Regions from separate parts of the Enterobacter sp. MGH 24 genome, predicted to be linked through region 1. Evidence: predicted binding sites of a transcription regulator. Region 1 holds the regulator's gene; each other region holds the start of a gene.
The links. Region 1 encodes sigma-54, which starts transcription at its own class of promoters, with help from an activator protein. Its sites were predicted from a motif close to GTTGGCACANNTTTCGCTNT; they were not measured.
Positions count from the first base shown of each region.

Region 2: the regulator sigma-54 is predicted to act here: its motif matches at 2,428-2,447, upstream of glnK (P-II family nitrogen regulator).
Region 3: the regulator sigma-54 is predicted to act here: its motif matches at 1,814-1,833, upstream of hypA (hydrogenase maturation nickel metallochaperone HypA).

Region 1 covers NZ_KI535657.1:895,414-899,649, reverse strand. Annotated here, with positions in the region: gene rapZ (RNase adapter RapZ) at 1-436, opposite strand, end outside; gene ptsN (PTS IIA-like nitrogen regulatory protein PtsN) at 482-973, opposite strand; gene hpf (ribosome hibernation promoting factor) at 1,056-1,343, opposite strand; gene rpoN (RNA polymerase factor sigma-54) at 1,366-2,799, opposite strand; gene lptB (LPS export ABC transporter ATP-binding protein) at 2,847-3,572, opposite strand; gene lptA (lipopolysaccharide ABC transporter substrate-binding protein LptA) at 3,579-4,133, opposite strand; gene lptC (LPS export ABC transporter periplasmic protein LptC) at 4,102-4,236, opposite strand, start outside.
Region 2 covers NZ_KI535657.1:2,497,320-2,501,555, forward strand. Annotated here, with positions in the region: gene L370_RS10155 (SmdA family multidrug ABC transporter permease/ATP-binding protein) at 1-502, shown strand, start outside; gene L370_RS10150 (SmdB family multidrug efflux ABC transporter permease/ATP-binding protein) at 495-2,276, shown strand; gene glnK (P-II family nitrogen regulator) at 2,498-2,836, shown strand; gene amtB (ammonium transporter AmtB) at 2,872-4,158, shown strand.
Region 3 covers NZ_KI535657.1:388,046-392,281, forward strand. Annotated here, with positions in the region: gene hycC (formate hydrogenlyase subunit 3) at 1-510, opposite strand, end outside; gene L370_RS19885 (4Fe-4S dicluster domain-containing protein) at 507-1,115, opposite strand; gene hycA (formate hydrogenlyase regulator HycA) at 1,186-1,650, opposite strand; gene hypA (hydrogenase maturation nickel metallochaperone HypA) at 1,862-2,212, shown strand; gene hypB (hydrogenase nickel incorporation protein HypB) at 2,216-3,079, shown strand; gene L370_RS19865 (HypC/HybG/HupF family hydrogenase formation chaperone) at 3,070-3,342, shown strand; gene hypD (hydrogenase formation protein HypD) at 3,346-4,236, shown strand, end outside.

The sequences.
Region 1 (4,236 bases):
CCGCCAGCTCGTGAACGGACATCTCAGAGGTGTCGACAATCAGGTCGGCACGAGAACGCAGCGGCTCCAGCAGGTCACTCTCTTCATCGATAGCGCTCTCCAGAGAGAGGTTCTTACTGGAAAGCGGGTGCAAACGACGGGTATCGCTGTAGCGGCGGATCAGCGTATTGCGGTCTGCATCAAGGAACAGCAGCTGTGGCGAGAATGTATCAGGCAGGTTGCTCATGGCCTGTTCGAAGATCTCGGGCGATTCCGGCATGTTACGGACGTCGATACTGACGGCGGCAGAGGTTTGTCTCTCCGCAAGCGTGCGGGCCAGGTCGGGCAACAACACGACCGGCAGGTTATCGACGCAGTAAAAACCCATGTCTTCCAGCGCGCGCAGAGCAACGGATTTCCCCGACCCTGAACGGCCACTGACAATCATCAGCACCATGTTCCGTTTCTCCTCAGGACAACAGATGTGAAGGCCATCTCCTGATTATGCATCATCCTGATTGCCTTCTGCTTCAGTGATAATTTGATAGAGCTCTTCATCACTTTGGGCCGAGCGCAGTCGACGGCATATGGTTTTATCGGCCAGACGTTTTGCGACCAGCGACAGCGTATGCAAATGGGTTTTCGTCTGGTCGGCAGGCACCAGCAGCGCGAAGAGGAGATCGACGGGCTGGTTATCAATAGCATCGAAGGCGATAGGTGTTTCAAGCTGCACAAACACACCAACGGCACGCAGGGTATCCTCTTCCAGTTTGCCGTGCGGGATCGCGATGCCGTTGCCGATACCGGTACTGCCCATTTTTTCACGGGTCAGAATCGCTTCGAACACCACCTGTGGCGGCAGGCCCAGCTGTTTGGCAGCCAGTTCACTGATGATCTCCAGCGCACGTTTTTTGCTCTGGCAGTGAACCGCACTGCGGGTACATTCCTGGTTAAGGACATTGCTCAGTTGAAGAGCGGAATCGTTGTTCATCATAATTTCACCTAAGCGCTAACTGTACAAATGGCCTGTTGTGTTTCACAACAGGCCGTCCTGCACCCGTTAACTGCCCGGACAATTAGTGTTGTTTCAGTTTATCTTTATGTTTATTGAGCTGTCGTGCAAGCTTATCAATCAAGCCGTCGATAGCAGCGTACATGTCTTGCCCTTCCGCACTGGCATGCAGTTCACCCCCGTTAACATGCAGGGTGGCATCCGAGATATGAGTCACTTTCTCCACTTTCAACACAATATAGACCTGATTGATCCTTTCGAAATACTGTTCGAGTTTTGCAAACTTCGCGTTCACGAAGTCGCGTAAAGCCTCGGTAATTTCGACGTTTTGTCCAGTGATGTTGAGCTGCATAGTGTCTTCCTTATCGGTTGTGTCAGACCAGCTGTTTACGCTGGTTGGACGGCGGAATGGATAAAGACTCTCGATACTTCGCAACAGTACGACGTGCCACCATAATACCCTGATCGGACAGCATGGTGGTTAACTTACTGTCGCTTAGTGGCTTCGCGGGGTTCTCCGCGGCGATCAACTTCTTCACCAGAGCACGAATGGCCGTTGACGACGCTTCGCCGCCGCCCTCGGTATTCACATGGCTGGAGAAGAAATACTTAAGCTCAAAAATACCGCGTGGACTGTGCAGATACTTCTGCGTGGTGACACGGGAAATGGTTGATTCATGCATTTCGACGGCCTGGGCGATATCCGCCAGTACCATCGGTTTCATAAACTCTTCGCCCTGCTCAAAGAACGCCTGCTGCTGTTCCACAATACAGCGACTGACGCGCAGCAGCGTATCATTTCGGCTCTCAAGACTTTTGATCAGCCATCGTGCTTCCTGAAGATTGCTACGAATATATTGATTGTCGGAGTCGTTACGCGCGCTGGTGCACATGGAGGCGTACTGCTGGTTGATTTGCAGGCGAGGAATGCTGTCTGAATTCAGTTCAACGACCCAGCGGTCATTGTGTTTTCTGACCAGCACGTCCGGGATGACGTACTCGGGCTCGCTGGTCTGGATCGACTGACCCGGGCGCGGATCGAGCGACTGGATCAGATTCACCGCTTCTTTCAGCACCTCTTCCTTCAGGCGCGTGACGCGCATCAGGGAGCGGAAATCGTGGTTAGCCAACAGATCCAGATGATCGCTGATGATTAAGCGCGCCTCGTCGATCCATGGCGTCTCTTTGCTGAACTGGGAAAGCTGGATCAGCAGGCAATTGCGCAGATCTTTTGCAGCCACGCCTACCGGATCGAAACGCTGAATGCGCTTCAGAACGGCTTCGATCTCCTCAAGCTCAATCTCTTCATCGCCCATGCTTTCCAGAATATCGTCCAGCGTGACGGTCAAATAGCCGGTGTCGTCAACGGCATCGACAATTGAGGTGGCAATCGCGCGGTCGGTATCGGAGAAGGGGGTGAGTTCCACCTGCCACATCAGGTAATCCTGCAGCGACTGGGTGGTTTCTCCCTGATAGACCGGTAGCTCATCGTCCTGGTAGTCTGCACGCGTACCGGAAGGGGTTCCGGCGGTGTAGATTTCATCCCAGCTGGCATCCAGCGGAAGCTCGTCGGGCATCTCTTTTTGTTCGAGTGCATCCGCGGTGTCGAGCGCTTCTGTATCCTGCGATTGCTGGGTATCTACCTCGTCATGAAGATCGGTTTGTTCCAGCAGGGGGTTGCTGTCCAGCGCCTGCTGGAGCTCCTGCTGAAGTTCTAACGTGGACAGTTGCAACAGGCGAATTGCCTGCTGTAGCTGCGGCGTCATCGCCAGTTGTTGGCTGAGCCTTAATTGCAAACCTTGCTTCATGTTCAGAGCATTTTTCTCCGGTTCGGCGTTACGTTACCTCTACCCTATCAGAGTCTGAAGTCTTCCCCAAGATAGACGCGCTTAACATGATCGTCTTCGAGGATCTGCTGCGGCGTACCGTGGGCGATCAGATTGCCCTGGCTCACAATATACGCGCGTTCACACACGGCCAGCGTTTCACGGACGTTGTGGTCGGTGATCAGTACGCCCAGCCCGCTGTCACGCAGGTGTTCAATGATGCGTTTAATATCGATAACCGAGATCGGGTCAACGCCCGCAAACGGTTCATCCAGAAGGATAAATTTCGGGTTTGCGGCCAGCGCACGCGCAATCTCAACGCGGCGGCGTTCCCCCCCGGAGAGCGCCTGACCGAGACTGTCACGCAGATGCTCAATATGGAACTCTTCCATCAGCTCGTTGGCACGATCCTGACGCTGTTCGCTGGTCAGGTCGTTACGAATTTGCAGGACCGCCATCAGGTTATCGTAAACGCTAAGACGACGGAAAATGGAGGCTTCCTGCGGCAGGTAGCCGATCCCGCGACGCGCTCGCGCGTGCAGCGGCAGAAGACTGATGTCTTCATCGTCAATGATTATGTTGCCGGCATCGCGCGGCACAATGCCAACGACCATGTAGAAGGTGGTGGTTTTACCCGCACCGTTAGGGCCAAGCAGCCCTACAATTTCGCCGGAGTTGACGGTCAGACTGACATCTTCTACGACACGGCGGCCCTTATAGGCCTTCGCGAGATTTTTTGCAGTTAATGTTGCCATAACGAATTAGTTACTCTTCTTCTGTGCCGGGGCCTGGCCTTTGCCTTTGTCCTGCAGCTGCGACGGAACCAGTACGGTCGTGACGCGTTTGCCTTTCTCGCTGGAGGCCTGCATTTTTTGCTCTTTCACCAGATAGGTGATTCGGTCGCCGGTAATGTTGCTGTCCAGCTGTTCCAGATACGCGTTTCCGGTCAGGATGACCAGGTCCTTCGCCAGCTCGTAGTGCATATGCGAGGCGTGACCTTTCACCGGCTTGCCGTTGTCCTGCATTTGGTAGAAGGTGGCCGGGTTACCGTAACCATCAATGATCTCTTTGCCCTGCTCGCCACCCGGACGGGTCACGACCACTTTGTCGGCGTTGATTTTAATGGTGCCCTGAGTCATGACGACGTTACCCGTGAAGGTGACGACGTTACCCTGCATATCGAGAGACTGGGTATCGGACTCGATATGGATCGGTTGGTCGGTATCGCCCGTTACAGCAAGCGCGGGGAGACTGGTCGCCAGCATCGCGCTGGCGATAATTACTTTAAGGCTGAGTTTGTTTGTTTTGAATTTCATAGGAGGTTCTAACCTTTTCAATCAGCTCGGCGTTCTTGCTGCGTAAGTTCCCGCGCATTCTCAAACCGCTGGAATTAAATGTTGTGCCATACAGTGTGACCAG
Region 2 (4,236 bases), 1.6 Mb from region 1:
CACGGTGGCGAACAATATTGCCCTGGGACGCCCCGGGGCGACGCAGGAAGAGATTGAGCATGTGGCGCGTTTGGCCAGCGTACATGATGATATTTTGCGTCTGCCGCAGGGCTACGACACGGAGGTTGGGGAGCGGGGCGTCATGCTGTCCGGGGGACAAAAGCAGCGTATCTCCATTGCTCGCGCGCTGCTGCTGAATGCTGAAATCCTGATACTGGACGATGCACTTTCCGCCGTGGACGGCCGTACCGAGCATCAAATTCTGCATAACCTGCGCCAGTGGGGCGACGGACGCACGGTGATTATCAGCGCCCACCGTTTGTCAGCGCTTACTGAGGCCAGCGAGATTCTGGTATTGCAGCACGGACACATTGCCCAGCGCGGACAGCATGAAACGCTTGCCGAGCAGCCGGGCTGGTATCGCGATATGTACCGCTATCAGCAGCTTGAGGCGGCGCTGGACGATGCGCCGGAGCAGAATGAGGAGGCCGCCAATGCGTAAGCTCGGAACGATGTGGCCGACGCTCAAACGTCTGCTGGCCTACGGCTCGCCGTGGCGTAAACCGCTCTCCGTGGCCGTGCTTTTACTCTGGATAGCGGCGGTTGCTGAGGTGAGCGGTCCACTGCTCATCAGCTATTTTATCGACAACATGGTCGCCAAAGGCTATCTGCCGCTGGGGCTGGTGGCGGGCTTAGGCGTGGCCTACGTTGGCTTACAGCTCACGGCAGCAGGGTTGCACTATGCTCAGTCGCTGCTGTTTAACCGTGCAGCCGTGGGCGTCGTTCAGCAGCTGCGTACGGATGTGATGGACGCGGCGCTTCGCCAGCCGCTCAGCGAGTTTGATACCCAACCGGTCGGACAGGTGATTTCGCGCGTGACCAACGATACCGAGGTGATCCGCGATCTGTACGTCACCGTGGTGGCAACCGTATTGCGCAGCGCAGCGCTGATTGGCGCGATGCTGGTCGCGATGTTCAGCCTTGACTGGCGGATGGCGCTGGTGGCAATAACCATCTTCCCGGCGGTGCTGATTGTCATGGTCATTTACCAGCGCTACAGCACGCCAATCGTGCGTCGGGTGCGTGCTTACCTGGCCGACATCAATGATGGCTTCAACGAAGTGATCAACGGCATGAGCGTCATCCAGCAGTTCCGCCAGCAGGCGCGTTTTGGCGAGCGCATGGGCGAAGCCAGCCGTTCGCACTACATGGCGCGTATGCAGACGCTGCGCCTCGACGGTTTCCTGCTGCGTCCGCTGCTTAGCCTTTTCTCTGCGCTGGTGCTTTGTGGGCTGCTGATGCTCTTTGGCCTGAGCTCAAACGGTACGATTGAAGTGGGCGTGCTGTACGCCTTTATCAGCTATCTGGGACGCCTTAACGAGCCGTTGATCGAGCTCACCACCCAGCAATCAATGCTGCAACAGGCGGTTGTCGCCGGTGAGCGCGTGTTTGAGCTGATGGACAGGCCGCGCCAGGCCTATGGCAATGACGAGCGGCCTCTGCAAAGTGGGACTATCGCCTTTGATAACGTTTCGTTTGCCTATCGCGAAGACCGGCTGGTGTTGCAGGACATCAGGCTTGACGTTCCATCACGCGGTTTCGTGGCGCTGGTGGGGCATACCGGCAGCGGTAAGAGCACGCTTGCCAGCCTGTTGATGGGCTATTACCCGGTCACGCAAGGTGAAATCCGCCTCGACGGGCGCCCGCTCGCGTCTCTCAGCCACACCGTGTTACGCAAAGGCGTTGCGATGGTGCAGCAGGATCCGGTCGTGCTGGCCGATACCTTCTACGCCAACGTGACCCTGGGCCGAGACTACACCCAGGAGCAGGTCTGGGACGTGCTGGAAAAAGTGCAGCTGGCAGAGCTGGCGCGCGGGTTTAGCGATGGAATCAATACCAAACTGGGCGAGCAGGGGAACAATCTCTCCGTTGGGCAAAAGCAGCTCCTGGCGCTGGCGCGGGTGCTGATTGAAACGCCGCAGATACTGATTCTGGATGAAGCGACGGCCAGTATTGACTCCGGCACCGAGCAGGCCATCCAGCAGGCGCTGGATGCGGTACGCGATCATACGACGCTGGTGGTGATTGCCCACCGTCTTTCCACCATCGTCGACGCGGATACCATTCTGGTGCTAAATCGCGGACAGGCCGTTGAGCGCGGTACGCACCGCGAACTGCTGGAAGCAAAAGGGCGCTACTGGCAGATGTACCAGCTGCAGCTGGCGGGCGAAGAGCTGGCGGCCAGCGTGCGCGATGAAGAGTCGCTTAGCGCCTGATGCACTAAAATGAGGCGACGCGCTAACAGTCATTCCTGTTGGTGCAAAACTGAAACGCACCCTGCACCGGCATGGTGCGTTTTTTTTTCACCAGGCCGTTTAACAGTACCGTGTAACGCTCATCGCACCGTTGTTCCCCCTCGTTTTCATTTCTGGCACACCCCTTGCAATACCTTCTGCGTAAGCTGCGGCCATTACCGAATTCTGACTGGAGGGGATCTATGAAGCTGGTTACGGTTGTAATCAAACCATTCAAACTCGAAGACGTTCGCGAAGCGTTGTCTTCAATGGGTATTCAGGGACTGACTGTCACCGAAGTGAAAGGCTTTGGTCGTCAGAAGGGGCATGCCGAGCTTTATCGCGGGGCGGAATACAGCGTTAACTTTCTGCCAAAAGTAAAAATTGATGTCGCGATTGCTGACGATCAGCTTGATGAGGTCATTGATGTCATTAGCAAAGCGGCCTATACCGGCAAAATTGGCGACGGCAAAATTTTCGTTGCCGAACTGCAGCGCGTCATTCGCATCCGTACCGGCGAATCTGACGAAGCGGCTCTGTAAGTAACTCCTGGCACACAGTGATAGGGATCGAGAAAATGAAGATAGCAACACTCAAAACGGGTCTGGGTTCGCTGGCACTGCTGCCGGGCCTGGCGCTGGCTGCTCCTGCGGTGGTCGACAAAGCCGATAACGCCTTTATGATGATCAGCACCGCGCTGGTGCTATTCATGTCAATTCCAGGCATTGCGCTGTTCTACGGCGGCCTGATCCGTGGCAAAAACGTTCTCTCCATGCTGACGCAGGTTGCCGTGACGTTCGCACTGGTCTGCGTGCTGTGGGTGGTTTACGGTTACTCGCTGGCGTTCGGCACGGGCAACGCGTTCTTTGGTAACTTCGACTGGGTGATGCTGAAAAATATTGAGCTGACCGCGCTGATGGGCAGTTTCTATCAGTACATCCACGTTGCGTTCCAGGGCTCTTTCGCTTGTATTACCGTCGGGCTGATTGTGGGCGCGCTCGCCGAGCGTATTCGTTTCTCTGCCGTCCTGATCTTCGTGGTGGTCTGGCTGACGCTCTCCTATGTGCCAATTGCGCATATGGTCTGGGGTGGCGGTCTGCTGGCAACGCACGGTGCGCTGGACTTCGCTGGCGGTACCGTTGTACACATCAACGCCGCGGTAGCGGGTCTGGTGGGTGCCTACCTGATTGGCAAACGCGTGGGCTTCGGTAAAGAAGCGTTCAAACCGCACAACCTGCCGATGGTGTTTACCGGTACGGCTATCCTCTACTTTGGCTGGTTTGGCTTCAACGCCGGCTCAGCAAGTGCCGCGAACGAAATCGCCGCGCTGGCCTTCGTGAACACCGTTGTGGCCACGGCGGGTGCAATCCTCTCCTGGGTGTTTGGCGAGTGGGCGGTACGCGGTAAACCCTCTCTGCTGGGTGCCTGTTCGGGTGCCATTGCCGGTCTGGTTGGCATCACCCCGGCGTGTGGTTATGTCGGCGTAGGCGGTGCGCTGCTGGTCGGTCTGGTGTCTGGTCTGGCGGGTCTGTGGGGCGTTACCGCACTGAAACGCGTGCTGCGCGTTGACGACCCATGCGATGTGTTTGGTGTCCACGGCGTGTGCGGCATCGTGGGTTGTATCATGACCGGTATCTTCGCCGCGAAATCACTCGGTGGCGTGGGCTACGCAGAAGGCGTCACCATGGTTCATCAGCTGCTGGTACAGCTGGAAAGTATTGCTATCACCGTTGTCTGGTCTGCCGTTGTCGCTTTCATTGGCTACAAACTGGCGGACATGACGGTCGGTCTGCGCGTACCGGAAGAGCAGGAACGCGAAGGTCTGGACGTCAACAGCCACGGCGAGAATGCGTATAACGCCTGATCTGAGCGATTTGCCGGGTGGCAGCTTCGCCTTACCCGGCCTACAACTGCACAATCCGTAGGCCCGGTAAGCGTAGCG
Region 3 (4,236 bases), 510 kb from region 1:
CCAGCAGGCCAGCGTCAGCAGCAGCGTTCCGAGTCGTCCCAGCGCAAACCACAGCTTGCCGGAGGCGCTGCAGCCCGTCAGGAACACGCCGCACAGCGCCATGATTTCCGCCATCACCACCAGCGCGCCGAGGTTGCTGGCGATAACGGTGCAGACCGCCGCCGCCATCAGCAGGTTAACCAGCAGGCCGTTAGCCCTGGCGTGCGGATGGCGGTGCCAGTCGATATTGAACAGGCTGATAAACAGCCCGCACAGGCCAAACGTCACCAGCCAGATGGCGTTCAGGGGCGTGATCTCAACGGTGTGGCGAATCAGCGGCATCACGCTCTCAGCGGACTGGCCGCCGAGCAGGACAACGCCGCCTGCCGCCAGCGTCATCAGGCTAGCGACCGCCCCGCCGAGCCCGGCGATCGCGCCGCTCAGGGTTTTATGGAATGAGAAGATCAGCGCCAGAACAGCGGCGCCAGCAAAACAGGCTACCGCGCTGGTAATCATCATCGCCGCGTTCATTTCGCCCCCTCGTTAAGCGCCTGTAGAAGAGAAAGATCGCCAAAATCACTGTTGATGGTCAGCTCGCGTTTACGCTTGCTGGTACGGGCGATGTCGCGAATGTTAACCAGAATCAACGCCTTAGTCGGACAGGTGCGCACGCATGCCGGGCCCTGCTCATCGAAGCTGCACAGGTCGCATTTCACCGCAACGGCGCGGATGCCGGGCACCCAGTCCAGCAGCGTGCTTACGCGTGCAGGCGCCGGTGGCGCGGGCGGGGCTTTTGGCGAGTTGGCGTTCGCCGGAATATGCAGCGGACGGCTGCCGGAAAATTCAATCGCGCCGAACGGGCAGGCAATGCCGCACAGCTTGCAGCTTACGCACAGGCTTTCGTTCAGCTGGACAGCGCCATCCACGCGGGTGATGGCATTCACAGGGCAGACGCCCGCGCAGGGGGCGTCTTCACAGTGATGGCAGAGCTGCGGGGCAGACTCTTTTTCATTACGCATGACGTGCAGGCGCGGCATGGACTGCAGCCCATGCAGGCGATGCGTTTCCGAACACGCCGCCTCACAGGTTCGACAGCCAATACAGACCGTCGAGTCAGCAATTACAAAACGGTTCACCGGGTTATCCTCTGGTGATAGTCATTTTTGACGAAAAACTGTCTTGTCGACACTTCTCGACACGCAGGAGTCAGGCCACGTTCGCTGAGGCATTTCCGTCCATCAGCTGCTTCAGGTTGACCGGGAGATCGTGCTCAACGGCGGCGTACAGGCCGTTATAGACCGGCGCGATTTTTTCCAGATAGTGCTCCAGCACCTGCTGGCGATCGCGGTTGCTGACGTGGCCGTCCACCATGCCGTCGGCCATCAGCTGCGCCTTCGCAATACACTGTTTTTCCCCGTCTTTTGTCTCGAGGTGGTACTCAATGGTGTGGCTGTTGAAGTTATCCGCCAGGGTAACGTTGATGATGAAATGGCCGAACAGGACGAAGCGCATATCGCCCTGCGCCGCGCAGCTCATCGCGTGGTGAAGACGCGCTTTCGAGAGGGTTATGCCCTGAACCAGAGAGTTGCAGTAGAGGTGCCACTGGTCCTGCAGCTGCTGATGACGCTGCGCGATGTAATCCGCTTTTTCGCTGATTTCCCAAATAGTCATAGAAGGTATCCGTGTAATGGAGATAGCGGCTGTTAAGCAGATTCCATGCCAGTTTTTATATTTATGATTTTAAAGAGATTTAATCGCAAAGCTGCTGTCAACGCCGCGGTGTCGACGTGTCATTTCGACAGCGTTGACATCGTCACGCCCTAACAAAAATCAAGCTGGCACCGTTATTGCATTCAATGGCGCAATTCATTGAGGAGGCGTCATGCACGAAATCACCCTCTGCCAGCGGGCTCTGGAGCTTATCGAACAGCAGGCAGTGCAAAACCACGCGAAGCGCGTCACCGGCGTCTGGCTGAAGGTCGGGGCGTTTTCCTGCGTCGAGACCAGCGCCCTGCATTTCTGTTTTGAGCTGGTGTGTCGCGGCACGCTGGCGGAAGGCTGCGAACTCCATATCGAAGAGCAGCAGGCGGAGTGCTGGTGCGGGCAGTGTCAGCAGTACGTCACCCTGCTGTCATCGAAGGTTCAGCGCTGTCCGCAGTGCCAGGGCACCGGTCTTCGCATCGTGGCGGACGACGGCATGCAGATCCAACGCCTCGAAATCGAGAAGGAGTAAAGTATGTGTAGCACCTGCGGTTGCGCCGAAGGCAACCTGTATATAGAAGGGGATGAACACCGTCCCCATTCCGCGTTTCGCTCCGCGCCCTTTTCCCCTGCCCCGCGTCCTGCGGCGGCGCTGACCGGCATTACCTTCGCCCCGCAGCGCTCCGACGCTGGCGACCTGCACTACGGCCACGGCGAAGCGGGGACCCACGCGCCGGGCATCAGCCAGCGCCAGATGCTGGAGGTGGAAATCAACGTGCTGGACAAAAATAACCAGCTCGCCGCCCGCAACCGCGCCCGCTTTGCCGCCCGCAAACAGCTGGTGCTGAACCTGGTCTCCAGCCCCGGCTCCGGCAAAACCACGCTGCTGACCGAAACGCTCAAGCGCCTGAACGGGCGCGTCCCCTGCGCGGTGATAGAAGGCGACCAGCAGACCGTTAACGACGCGGCGCGCATTCGCGAAACCGGCACCCCGGCGATTCAGGTTAATACCGGCAAAGGCTGCCACCTGGATGCGCAGATGATTGCCGACGCCGCCCCGCGCCTGCCGCTGGCGGATAACGGCATTCTGTTTATTGAAAACGTCGGCAACCTGGTCTGCCCGGCAAGCTTTGACCTGGGTGAACGGCATAAAGTCGCGGTGCTTTCGGTGACCGAAGGCGAAGACAAGCCGCTGAAGTATCCGCATATGTTTGCCGCCGCCTCCCTCATGCTGCTGAACAAAGTCGACCTGCTGCCATACCTGAACTTCGACGTGGATAAGTGCCTGGCATATGCCCGTGAAGTGAACCCGGAGATTGAGATCCTGCTGGTCTCCGCCACGCGCGGCGACGGCATGGACGGCTGGCTAGAGTGGCTGGAGAACGAACGATGTGCATAGGCGTACCTGGACAAATTCACGCCATCGACGGTAATCAGGCCAAAGTGGAGGTCTGCGGCATCCTGCGCGACGTGGACCTGACGCTGGTGGGCAGCAGCGATGAAACGGGCGCCTCGCGTCTCGGCCAGTGGGTGCTGGTCCACGTGGGGTTCGCCATGAGCGTGATTAACGAAGCGGAAGCCCGCGACACGCTGGATGCGTTGCAAAACATGTTCGACGTGGAGCCTGACGTGGGCGCGCTGCTGTACGGCGAGGAGCGATAGCACATGCGTTACGTTGATGAATACCGCGCCCCGGAGCAGGTGCTGCAGCTTATCGGACACCTGAAAACGCGCGCGGCGCTGCTGGACTACACGACAGAAAGACCGCTGCGGATCATGGAGGTGTGCGGCGGGCACACGCACGCCATCTTCAAATTTGGCCTCGACCAGCTGCTCCCGGAGAACATCGAGTTTATCCACGGCCCCGGCTGCCCGGTCTGCGTTCTGCCGATGGGGCGCATCGACAGCTGTATTGAGATTGCCAGCCAGCCCGACGTCATTTTCTGCACCTTTGGCGACGCGATGCGCGTGCCGGGGAAAAATGGTTCGCTGCTGCAGGCGAAAGCGCGCGGCGCAGACATCCGGATCGTCTATTCGCCGATGGATGCCCTGACGCTGGCAGCGGATAACCCCGCGCGCAAGGTGGTGTTTTTTGGCCTGGGGTTTGAAACCACCATGCCCGCCACCGCCATCACGCTGCAGCAGGCGAAAGCGCGCGGCGTCGAGAATTTTTTCTTCTTCTGCCAGCACATTACGCTCATCCCCACCCTGCGCAGCCTGCTGGAAGAGCCAGGCAACGGCATTGACGCCTTTCTGGCACCGGGCCACGTCAGCATGGTGATTGGCACAGACGCCTACGGTTTTATCGCTGAACAGTACAATCGTCCGTTAGTGGTGGCTGGTTTCGAACCACTTGATCTACTGCAAGGTGTCACCATGCTGGTTGAGCAGAAAATAGCGGCCCTGAGTACCGTGGAAAATCAGTACCGCCGCGTGGTGCCGGATGCGGGAAATGAACGAGCGCAGCAGGCGATAGCCGACGTGTTTAGCGTTGAGGGCGACAGCGAATGGCGCGGCCTGGGGCTGATTGCTGAATCCGGCGTGCGCCTGGCGCCA